DNA from 3 places in the Exiguobacterium sp. s6 genome. Region 1 is predicted to be linked to each of the others. Evidence: riboswitches for the same ligand, from Rfam matches in the RefSeq annotation. Region 1 holds a riboswitch; each other region holds the start of a gene.
What was found. Region 1 has a riboswitch for S-adenosylmethionine ahead of mtnK (S-methyl-5-thioribose kinase). Riboswitches for the same ligand answer to the same signal wherever they lie in the genome.
Positions count from the first base shown of each region.

Region 2: linked by a shared signal. The riboswitch ahead of KNP75_RS06485 (MetQ/NlpA family ABC transporter substrate-binding protein) and the one ahead of mtnK (S-methyl-5-thioribose kinase) in region 1 are both predicted to bind S-adenosylmethionine.
Region 3: linked by a shared signal. The riboswitch ahead of KNP75_RS12455 (Na+/H+ antiporter NhaC family protein) and the one ahead of mtnK (S-methyl-5-thioribose kinase) in region 1 are both predicted to bind S-adenosylmethionine.

Region 1 covers NZ_JACSLN010000001.1:152,438-156,232, reverse strand. Annotated here, with positions in the region: gene mtnA (S-methyl-5-thioribose-1-phosphate isomerase) at 1-720, opposite strand, end outside; gene mtnK (S-methyl-5-thioribose kinase) at 717-1,871, opposite strand; SAM riboswitch class I at 1,953-2,055, opposite strand; SAM riboswitch class I at 2,261-2,362, shown strand; gene KNP75_RS00910 (2,3-diketo-5-methylthiopentyl-1-phosphate enolase) at 2,432-3,589, shown strand; gene KNP75_RS00905 (2-hydroxy-3-keto-5-methylthiopentenyl-1-phosphate phosphatase) at 3,586-3,795, shown strand, end outside.
Region 2 covers NZ_JACSLN010000001.1:1,252,903-1,256,697, forward strand. Annotated here, with positions in the region: gene KNP75_RS06475 (aminotransferase class I/II-fold pyridoxal phosphate-dependent enzyme) at 1-692, shown strand, start outside; gene KNP75_RS06480 (iron-containing alcohol dehydrogenase family protein) at 689-1,705, shown strand; SAM riboswitch class I at 1,746-1,849, shown strand; gene KNP75_RS06485 (MetQ/NlpA family ABC transporter substrate-binding protein) at 1,923-2,744, shown strand; gene KNP75_RS06490 (methionine ABC transporter ATP-binding protein) at 2,754-3,788, shown strand; gene KNP75_RS06495 (methionine ABC transporter permease) at 3,760-3,795, shown strand, end outside.
Region 3 covers NZ_JACSLN010000002.1:286,410-290,204, forward strand. Annotated here, with positions in the region: gene KNP75_RS12450 (TVP38/TMEM64 family protein) at 94-744, shown strand; gene KNP75_RS12455 (Na+/H+ antiporter NhaC family protein) at 766-2,067, opposite strand; SAM riboswitch class I at 2,118-2,213, opposite strand; gene KNP75_RS12460 (GGDEF domain-containing protein) at 2,310-3,795, opposite strand, start outside.

The DNA of each region.
Region 1 (3,795 bases):
ACCCGTCCGTGTGATGCGGTCGGCTCCGACGATGATGGCGTCGACTCGTTTCGACTGAATCGTCCAAGCCGCCATATTGTCCGTGATGAGCGTCACGTCGATATCGGCCCGGTCGAGCTCCCAGACGGTGAGGCGTGCCCCTTGCAGGAGCGGCCGCGTCTCACAAGCGAAGACGTTGAAGGATACGCCACGTTCTTTTCCGACGTAAAACGGCGCGAGCGCCGTCCCGTAACGCGATGTCGCGATGGCACCGGCGTTGCAAATCGTCAACACGTTCCCCCCGGCCGGCAACACCGTCAGTGCATGCTCACCGATGGCCCGATACGTATCGACGTCCCGGTCATACAAAGCGATGGCGCGTCGTTTGATTTCCTCGGCAATCGCCTCGAAGTCATCCCCGACATTTAAATCAAGGAGCGACTCGATCACGTTTTGCAGATTGACCGCCGTCGGCCGGGTCGCGATCAGGCGGCGTCCGACGAGATCGAGCCGACGCGTGAAGTCCGGGTCATCGACTAACCGACTTGCCTCTTTGGCGAGGATGAACGCCCCGAAGTAAGCGATAGCCGGGGCGCCCCGGACTTGGAGCGTCTCGATGGCATGTTCGGCCTGTTCGAGCGTTTCGATTGTCACGTACCGCTCTTCATGCGGCAACAACGTCTGATCTAATACGATGAGTTCGTCCGTCTGCGGATGGAAACGGATATTTTGGACCGTCATACGCGCACCCCCGACAAAAGCGTCACCAAGTCGTCAATCGATTCGACGCTGTGGCGTTCTTTAATGAGCGCCGTCCCGAGAGCGAGTGCGTCACGTTTTCGTTCGAGCCGCGTCGCTTCCGGCAACGTCTCGAGATCGGCGACACCGGCGAGTCCAACGGCACGGCGAATGAGTTCGCAACCGGCGTAGCCGATCGTGTCGCTGAAAATCGTCCGCAACAACTCGTCGACGAAGCCGTCTGTGTTAAATGGCTCGACGGCGCGCTCAAAATTGACCCGGAACGTCTTCTCAAACGTCTCCCATACCGTCAAGACGTCCGTGAAACGTTCGAAGCGTTTGAGCGGGTCATGGAACGTCGACAGCGTCAAATGGGCGATGATTTGTCCGAGATCGAAGCCGAACGGTCCGTAAAACGCGAACTCTGGATCAATGATTTTCGTTTCTTGTTGAGTCGCGAAAATACTGCCCGTATGTAGGTCGCCGTGCAGGAGCGCCTCATGTTTCGTGACAAACCCGACTTTCAGTTTCGTCACCTCGACCTTGAGCGCTTGGTCTTGCCAAAGGCGTTCGACATCTTCTCGCAGCGCCGTCTCGATGTTGTTCGACTCCGCATCTTTGAACGGGTCGGTGAAGATGAGTTTCTCGGTGATGTCACACAGTTCCGGGTTGTAATAGTCACGTTCAATCCGCTTCTTCACGATCGGTCCGGCCGCGTAATCCGACGTCGCGAACAGCGTCTCGCCTAAAAATTCCCCAACATGGCGGGCAAGTTCAGGATACGTTTTCCCTTCCAAATAGCCTGTCCGAACGATCTCAAAATCTGACAGGTCCTCTAAAATCGTGTAGGCGAGCGTGCGGTCACTGCCAAGCACGACTGGCACGAAACGAGGGACGACGTTGGCGAATTCGCGCAACGCCAACTGCTCGATCCACGCCCGTTCAAGTGTGAGCGGCCAACTTTCGCCGACGACTTTCGCATATGGGAGCGCTTGTTTGACGATGAGACTCGTTTCGCCTTGTCGGATGCGGAAAACGAGGTTCAAATTGCCGTCTCCGATCTCCTCGCAATGCGTGATGCCTCCGTCTTCGATTAACCCCAACGTTTTCACATGCTCGACGACGGTCTGTTCTGTAAATGGTTGATATGACATAATGTTTTCCCCTTCCTGTACGTTGCCCACAAAAAAAGCCCCTTTCTCCGCGAGAAAGAGGCACAGCCAAACTGGTTGTTCCTCTCATCTGTCAGACATTCGTCTGGTGGATGTAGCACCGTGCCTAGTGGTCGGTTGCTGCGGCGTCATCGGGCCAATTCCCTCTGCCAACTCGCGATAAGAGTGGTTTATTCGATTCGGTGAACTTATGTGCTGAATATTACGGACTCGACGTCACGATTGTCAACGGCAATTTCCCGATGTAACTTCGTCTTTTTTTGTGCATATATGGAAACAACTTTCCAAAATATTTTTTTTGGAAAAAAAGGAATTGACGATGTGACGATTCTGTGCAAAAATTCAATTAAATTTCACAACTTCAAATCACATTCTTATCAAGAGCAGACGGAGGGACAAGCCCGATGATGTCGCAGCAACCGACCAGAGATGGCACGGTGCTAATTCTTGCAGCGTAAGCTGAGAGATAAGAGTTCATTTTTTTATGATGACCTCTTGCCTCGGCATGGGGTCATTTTTGTTTGCCTGGAAGGAGGAACCATATGAGTATCACTGCCACATATGAAATCAAACAGACGGACGCGGTCGCGACCGTCGCCGACAAGATCGCCCTCGAGCTGACCGTCGGCACATGGACGGACTTGCCTCACTTAGAGCAAGAGCAGTTACAGGCGTTCCGAGGTGAGGTCGTATCAACCACACATACGGACACGACGAGCCGCTTCACGATCCGCTATCCGTTACATAATGTCAGCCCTGACTTTTCATCCATCTTGACGACGACGTTCGGGAAACTGTCCCTCGATGATTCGGTCCGATTAATCGATTTGACGTTGCCGGAGACGCTCGCCTCTGATTTCAAAGGCGCCAAGTTCGGTGTCGACGGGATTCGTGAGTTGCTCGGCGTTCAGGATCGCCCGCTCGTCATGAGCATCTTCAAAGGCGTCATCGGCCGTGACCTCGCGTTTCTCGAGCAGCAACTCCGCGATCAGTTCGCCGGTGGCATCGATATCGTCAAAGACGACGAGATTTTATACGACAACCCGCTCACCCCTTCGCTCGAACGGGCCCGGATCGGAGCAGACGTCATTCAAGCCCACTTCGAGACGACCGGGAAACGCGTCCTGTACGCGATCACGCTGAGCGGCCCCGTGTTCGGTCTGCGTGACCAGGCGCTCCGTCTCACCGAGGCCGGTGCGACGGCGCTCCTGTTCAACGTCTATACGTACGGTCTCGACGCACTGCGCGAACTCGCGAACGATCCGGATATCCACGTCCCGATCTTGGCACATCCGGCCTTTGCCGGCGCCTTGACCGGGTCAATCAGTCATTCGCTTTTACTCGGTAAACTCCCTCGCCTCGCCGGGGCCGATTTGACGCTCTTCCCGTCACCGTACGGCTCACTTGCGACACCGCGCGACGAGGCGTTCGTGATTCGCGACCAGAGTGCCGAACCACATTGGTCGAAGCCGATTTTGCCGGTCCCGTCCGCGGGGATTCATCCGGGACTCGTCGCCGATATCATTCGGGACTTCGGGACGGATGTCGTCATCAACGCCGGCGGTGGCATTCACGGTCATCCGGACGGTGCAGCCGCCGGGGCTCGTGCGTTCCGACAAGCCATCGCTCACGTACTCGGTCAAACCGAAGGGCAGACGGACGAGCTCGATACCGCGTTGAAGGCGTGGGCGTCACGATGACGATCCATATCCTCTGCGACTTTGACGGGACGATTACGGCGGAAGACAATATCATCGCGTTGATGAAGGCGTTCGCCCCGCCGGCTTGGGTCGAGTTGAAAGACGCGGTCCTCGAGCAACGGATTTCCATCCGATCCGGGGTCGGTCAAATGTTTCGACTGTTGCCGAGCGAGGCCGCCCCGACTTACCGTGATTATTTGTTGGGG
Region 2 (3,795 bases), 1.1 Mb from region 1:
CGGAAGGGGCGAAACTCATGTATTTGAACTATCCGAGCAATCCAACGGGGGCCGTGGCCACACCAGCCTTCTTTGATGACACCGTTCGGTTCGCCCAGGAGCGGGACTTGATGGTCGTCCATGACTTCGCGTATGGCAGCATCGGGTTTGATGGACATGTCCCGCCGAGCTTTCTGCAGGCAGAGGGGGCGAAAGACGTCGGCATCGAGGTATATACGATGTCGAAGGCGTTCAACATGTCCGGTTGGCGCGTCGCCTTTGCCATCGGGAACGCAGACATCATCGAGGCGATCAATACGTACCAGGATCACGTCCACGTCAGCGTGTTCTCGGCCATCCAGGCGGCGGCTGTCGCCGCGCTCGAGGCCCCACGCTCTATCCGGGACGATTTGGCCCGACTCTATGAGGCGCGACGCGATCGCCTGATCGATGGGTTGAACCGGGCCGGGTGGGCCGTCGAGCCGCCGGAGGGTTCGTTCTTCGTCTGGGCGAAAGTGCCCGAGGGCGATGCCAAATCGTTCTCGCGTAAGTTATTGTACGAGGCAGGAGTCGCCGTCACACCGGGCTATTTCTTCGGTTCAGAAGGGAACGGATACGTCCGCTTCGGACTCGTCTCGCCCGAGCCGAAAATCGATGAGGCCGTCGAACGAATCGAGCGGTTGTTTGCCGCCTATGAGGAGGTGCGGGCATGATTCGTCAGGCCGTCCTTGAATATGACCACGCCGATGACGCGCTCGACCGTCTTGATGACTTAGTCGACGGCCGACGTGCCCACGTCCTGCGCGGTCAGAACGGGTACGAAGTCGTGCGGGCCGTTCATCCATCCATCACGGACTATCCGGCCACGACGTTCCGTGGGGAGTGTACGGACAAGGAAGTCGAACGGCTGATTTTTGAAGACGTCGATGTCCTCATCGCCATCGGGGGCGGGAAGCTCGTCGACACGGCCAAACTCGTCGCCTATCAACAGAACGTGCCGCTCATCATCGTCCCGACACTCGCCTCGAACTGTGCGGCGTTCACGCCTCTCAGCGTCGTCTATCGGGAGGACGGGAGCTACGACCGCTACGACATGTTCCGCGTCGTCATCGAACGGGTCATCGTTGACTCGCGGGTCATCTCGCGCTCTCCATATGAATACTTCCGAGCCGGTGTCATCGACACGGTCGCGAAGTTTTACGAGGCCCGTTACTTGAGCGGTGACAGCTCGGTCGACGCGGGCGTCAACACCGGGCTCGTCTTGGCCCAGCAGTGCGGGCGTCTCGTCGAACTTGATTTGAGCGAGCACGCTTTTGAGTCGTATAGTGACGACGTCCGCTTCGCTGTCGATCACGTGCTCGCCATCGGAGGTGCCGTCGGAGGATTTGGTGACGCCGGGACACGGGTCGCCGTGGGCCATGCGGTCCATAACGCTCTCAGTCGCTTCGAGTCGACGCACCGTTTCTTACACGGGGACAAGGTCGGCTTCGGCCTGATCGTCCAAGAGCGGTTGCGGCGCTCGGCCGATACCCCGTATTTGGAGGCTTGGCTAAGCGAGTTCGGTGCCCCGACGACGCTCGAGACGCTCGGGGTCGGGTCGAGCGACATCCCGGTATTGGTCGACTCCGTCATGACGGAGACCGAGCTGCAACAGTTGCCAAAGCCGCTCGATAAAGACTTTCTGAAAATAATATTTGAAAATTTGCAATTTTCTATTTACAAATAAAAGAATTGAAAGTAAGATGATAACAATTAAATAGACCGATTGCTTATCAAGAGTGGTGGAGGGACTGGCCCTATGAAACCCGGCAACCAGATCATTATGATCATGGTGCTAATTCCAACAGACGGAACGTCTGGGAGATGAGCGTGTCCGACTTTGTCTTGTCGTGCCCGCCACTCTTCATGAGTAGCGGGCTTTCATTTTGGAGGAGGAAAAACAGATGAACATCAAACAGAAAACAGCACTCGCAGGAACTTCACTACTCGCCGCCATCGCACTCTCGGCGTGCGGTCAATCGGACGCGAGCGAATCGCTCAGCACGGAGTCGCTCACGATCGGCGTCACGGGCGGTCCACACCAACAAATCGCCGAAAAAGTGAAAGAACTCGCGGCCGAGGACGGCCTCGAGCTCGACATCAAAGTGTTCAACGACTATAACACCCCGAACACGGCGCTCGCCGAGGGCAGTCTCGACGTGAACAGTTATCAGACGCTCTCATTCCTTGAACTGCAAAAGTCCGACAAAGGCTATAAGATCGACGATGTGTTCAAGACCGTCGCGTTCCCAATGGGTCTTTACTCGGAAAAGTTGACCGACATTGAGGACTTGAAAGAAGGCGACAAGGTCGCCGTCCCGAACGACCCGGCGAACGAGCTGCGCGCACTCCGTCTCTATGAGACAGCGGGCCTCATCACGCTGAAGGAAGGCTTGACGGACAAGGCGACGAAACGCGACATCGCTGAAAACCCGCTCAACCTCGAATTCATCGAGCTCGAGGCGTCTCAGCTCCCGACCCAGCTCCCGGAAGTCGCACTCGCGGCCATCAACACGAACTTCGCGATGGGTGCCGGCCTGTCGATCAATGAGGACGCCTTGTTCCACGAAGACACGGTCGACAACCCGTATCCGAACTACGTCGTCGTCCGCACCGATAACAAGGATGACGAAGTCGTCGCGACGCTCAAGTCGTACTATCACTCGGACGAGGTCCGGACGTTCATCGAAGAGACGTTCAACGGCTCAATCGTCCCGGCGTTTTAAGGAGGGCCTATGATCGCACTTAAAGGAATCACGAAGACGTTCACGGTGAACAAAGGTGCTGTCACCGCACTCGACGACGTCTCGCTCACGATCGAGAAAGGCGAGATCTTCGGCATCATCGGTCGAAGCGGGGCCGGCAAGAGCACGCTCATCCGCATGATCAACCTGCTCGAACGCCCGACCTCGGGCCAGGTCGAGATCGAAGGACAGGACATCACGAAGCTCGACAAACGTGGGCTCTCAAAACTCCGCCATCGAATCGGAATGATCTTCCAACACTACAACCTGCTCAAGACGGCGACCGTCGAAGATAACGTCGCCATCCCGCTCCGGCTTGAGGGTCTCGACAAGGCAACGATCCGCGCTCGCGTCGACAAATACCTCGACATCGTCGGCTTGACGGACCATCGAAAACATTATCCCGAGCAACTCTCGGGCGGACAGAAGCAACGTGTCGCCATCGCCCGGGCCCTCGCGCACGAGCCGGATATCCTGCTCAGCGACGAGGCGACGAGCGCGCTCGACCCGGAGACGACCGAGTCGATTCTCGACCTCTTGCTCGACATCAACCGCGAGCTCGGACTGACGATCTTTTTGATCACGCACGAGATGGAAGTCATCGAGCGCATCTGTGACCGGGTCGCGGTCATCGAGGCCGGCCGGATCATCGAGGAAGGGGACGTGCTCGACGTGTTCTCGGACCCGCAGCATGCGACGACACGCAAGTTCTTGAAGACGAACCTCGATGTCCCGAAAGAGGTCGTCGATGAGTTGAGCACGCACGGGATGCTCGTCAACTTGTCGTTCATCGGTCATCAGAGTGAACAGGCTGTGCTCGCCCAGTTGACGAAACGGTTCGGCTTGCTGCCGAACATCATCGGGGGCGGCATCAAAAAGCTAAAAGGCGGTCTCGTCGGTAATCTACTCGTCCATTTGGACGGCGATGAGGGACAGACCGACCAAGCCGTCCGCTTCTTAGAGGCGAGCGGTGTGAAAGTGAAGGAGGTGACGAACCATGCTTCAGTTTTGGGAAAATTGGGGTGACTTGATT
Region 3 (3,795 bases), on a different contig from region 1:
CTTTTTATTTTTTTTACTGGCGTGCAGGGGGATGCGTCTTCCTGAGCGAAATCGGGTAAAAGGTATTAATGAAAGTCGAAGGTGGAAACTGATATGCTCACATCACTCCAACAATGGATTATCCAACTGATTGAATGGCTGCAAGAGCTTCCGGGAGGCCCATGGGCAGGACTAGGGGCGCCGTTCCTTGAGGCGATCTTTCCATTTCTTCCGCTCGTCCTCATCATTTCGGCGAACGCGGCCACGTATGGGTTCTTGCTCGGGACGTTATTGTCTTGGGTCGGTAGTTTACTAGGGACGATTCTTGTCTTTACAGCCGTCCGTTACGTATTCCGTAAACCGATGACACGGTGGCTCGAAAAACATAAACAAGGGGTATATTGGCTTGAACGCATCAACCACATGAGCCCGATCTCGCTTGGGTTTTTATATTCGCTTCCGTTCATCCCGGTCAGTTTGATCACATACTTACTCGCCCTCATTCAAATGCCGCTTCGGACATTCATCATGGCGGCGGGGTTCGGGAAACTGCTTGTCGTCTTGATTTTTTCGGTCATTGGTGACCAGTGGGAAGAGTTTATTCAAAGTCCGTTCCGCTTATCGATGCTTGGACTGTTATTGTTTGTCCTTTGGGCGATCAGCCGTGGCCTCGAGGAATTGCTCAAGCGGCGCGCCTTCAAAAAACGCAACGAACAACTTCAACGTGAACGTGAAACGAAACGTCAAACGACCCTTCGAAGCTAGTGCTTCAAAGGGTCGTTTTGGTTAGGCGCGCTTTTTGAAACGCGGGAAGTTAAAGACGATGGCCAGCCCTCCGCAAATGAAGAGCAGGAATGGATAGAACATATACGGGACGAGCGCTGGTGACGCCGTATTCGTCAATTCGGCGGCGATGAGCAACTGTGCCCCGTAAGGCAACAGGCCTTGGACGCCACACGAGAAGATGTCGAGCACACTCGCTGATTTCTTTCGCTCGATGTCATACGTATCGGCGATATTGGCGGCGAGCGGACCGGCCACGAGAATCGAAATCGTGTTGTTCGCCGTCGCGACGTTGGTCGCACTGACGAGCCCGGCGATGCTCCATTCGGCACCGGCACGTTTTTGAATCCGCGACGTGAGCGCGTCACGCAAGTAAGTGAGCCCGCCGTTATGCGAGATGAGTCCGACGAGTCCGCCCATGAGGAGCGTCAAGAGCGAAATCTCGGCCATACCCATCATCCCGTCTGCCATAGCCGTGACGTATGAAGTGACAGCCAAACTCCCATCGATCAAACCGATGATGCCGGTCAAGGCGATCCCGCCAAGCAAGACGAGAATGACGTTCAACCCGGTCAAGGCGAGAGCGATGACGGCGAGGTATGGAATGAGTTTATACCATTCGAACGCGGCTGCATCGACAGTCGATTCTCCACTCGATAACACCGATAAGAGGACGATTGTGATGATGGCGGCCGGGAGGACAATCCAAAAGTTGGTTCGGAATTTGTCACGCATATTGGTACGCTGGGTCCGGACGGCAGCGATTGTCGTGTCCGAGATGAACGACAAGTTGTCCCCGAACATGGCACCACCGACGACGGCAGCCGCTGCGATGGCGATATTGACGCCACTTTCTTCGTGGATACCGAGCGCGATCGGGGCGAGGGCGGCAATCGTTCCCGTCGACGTTCCCATCGCCATCGAGATGAAAGCCGCGATGACGAATAAACCGCTCAGTAGAAGCGAGGACGGTAAAAATGTCAGCGCCGCATTGACGGTCGCGTCGATTGCGCCGATTGCTTCGGCGACACTCGAGAACGCTCCGGCGAGCAAGAAGATGAAGACCATGATTAAAATGCCGGGGTTCCCCGCGCCTTGGGCGACACGCTCGACCGTCTGAGTGACGCTGCCTTTCGTCATCATCGCCGCGACGATGACCGCGATCAACGCCGCGATCAGGACCGGGAATTTATAAAAGTCGTTATAGTAGATGCCTGCCCCGATAAAGAAGACGAGGAAGACGAGCAAAGGCAATAGTGCCCATTTGTTAGCTGTCGGTTGTTCCAATCGATTCACCTCATTCATAAAATAAAAAGAGAGCCTTCTGAAAAAAGGCTCTCTACAAGAAAACACTTTTTTCATCTTTCGAGCAGACTGCTCGCTGGATTTGGCACAGGTTACCCGCTGCCGAGACGTCACTGGGCCAGTCCCTCAGTCTCTCTCGATAAAAAAGTTGTGATATTTAGTTATAAGACACGTTCCCTAACGTACCTGTTTCAAATCCGCTTGTCAATAGCAAACCCCCACGCGGTGAACGTGGGGGTGAGTCAGGTCGTTAAGAAATTGTAATGGGCGACGCGGTTGCGTCCGGCGTACTTCCCGCCGACGTAGAGGGCCCGGTCAGCGTTACGGATCGTATCGTCGAGGCGTTTGTCACCGAATGCCTGAATCGTGTCGACACCGATCGAAGCGGTGACGGGGATATCGATCCCGTCGACGTGGAACGGTTTGTTCTCGATTTGTTGCCGGATCCGTTCGGCAATCTCGATTGCCTGTTCGACATCGCAACGGTTCAATAGCAAGATGAACTCTTCACCGCCGTAACGGGCGGCAAAATCTTCGGTGCGGAGTGCCTGGCGAATCCGCCGTCCAAACTCTTGGAGCACACTGTCCCCGACTTGATGTCCGTGCACATCGTTGATTTTTTTGAAAAAGTCGATGTCGAGCATCGCGACCGAAATCGGATACATCGAACCGTCCGAGATTTGTTGAATCCCGTATTCGTAAAACGCGCGTGCATTCGCGAGCAGCGTCAAGCTGTCGGTCCGACTTTCTGTGTAAAGACGGTCGCGCTCATGGCAACGACTGATCGTCCGGTTGAACGACTTGAGAAGTTTGACGATTTCACGTTGGATGGTCGAGGGATACCCATAGACGTGTTCACCCGTCATGACGAGCCACGTGCGAATCCCTTCGATCTCCTCGGACCGAACCGAGATGAAACTATGATAGTCGTCGTCAAATTCGTTCGACAGTGGTGCGTCCCATTCGAAGCGCATCTCATATTCGACCGAGGCTTCGTTCGGATAAGCGTGATCGAGCAAATCGAACACGATGTGACGGTCAATCGGCTGACGCGTCTTCAAATCAAAGTACAGGGTACGGTCGAACAGTTTAAACTCGACGAACCCTTCGTCATAGTGATTGAGCCGCTCACATTGACTGAGAAACACTTCGATGGCTTGCGCCTCGCTCTGCGATAACGACACGGCTTCTTTTGCCTCATCATACTGTTCAATCAACGATTTAAAGGCGTCTTGCCGGCCTTTTTGGATGATGAGCCGCTTGATGAAGAACGTCAACGCGGCAGCGATGCTGCTGACGACGAGTAAATTCGTCTCCCGGAACAACGAGGCCGCCAAAATGAAGACGAGACTGACGATATACGTATAAAACGCGATGCTCAGAAAATCGCGGACCGGGATGTCGACGCGGAACCACCAACCGACTTGATACTTTTGCACGACCGTGTTCAAGATGATGGCCAGAATCAAACCGGCGAGCGGCAGGAACGAGTCTTGAGAATAGAAGCCGAGACCGGTCACACCACCAAGTGCCAAGTAAACACCGGCTGGGATGGCAATCTCCAAGAAAGACGTGATGGCGTTCCAAGGATACGTGAAGCGGAAGCGTCGAAGCGCGACGCGCGGTTTCAAGTTGACGAACTGGAAGACGAGGAGACCAATCTGATTGACGAAAAGCGCCGTCTCGAAATCAAAAAACAAGAAAATGATGAGGACGATACTTTCCGAA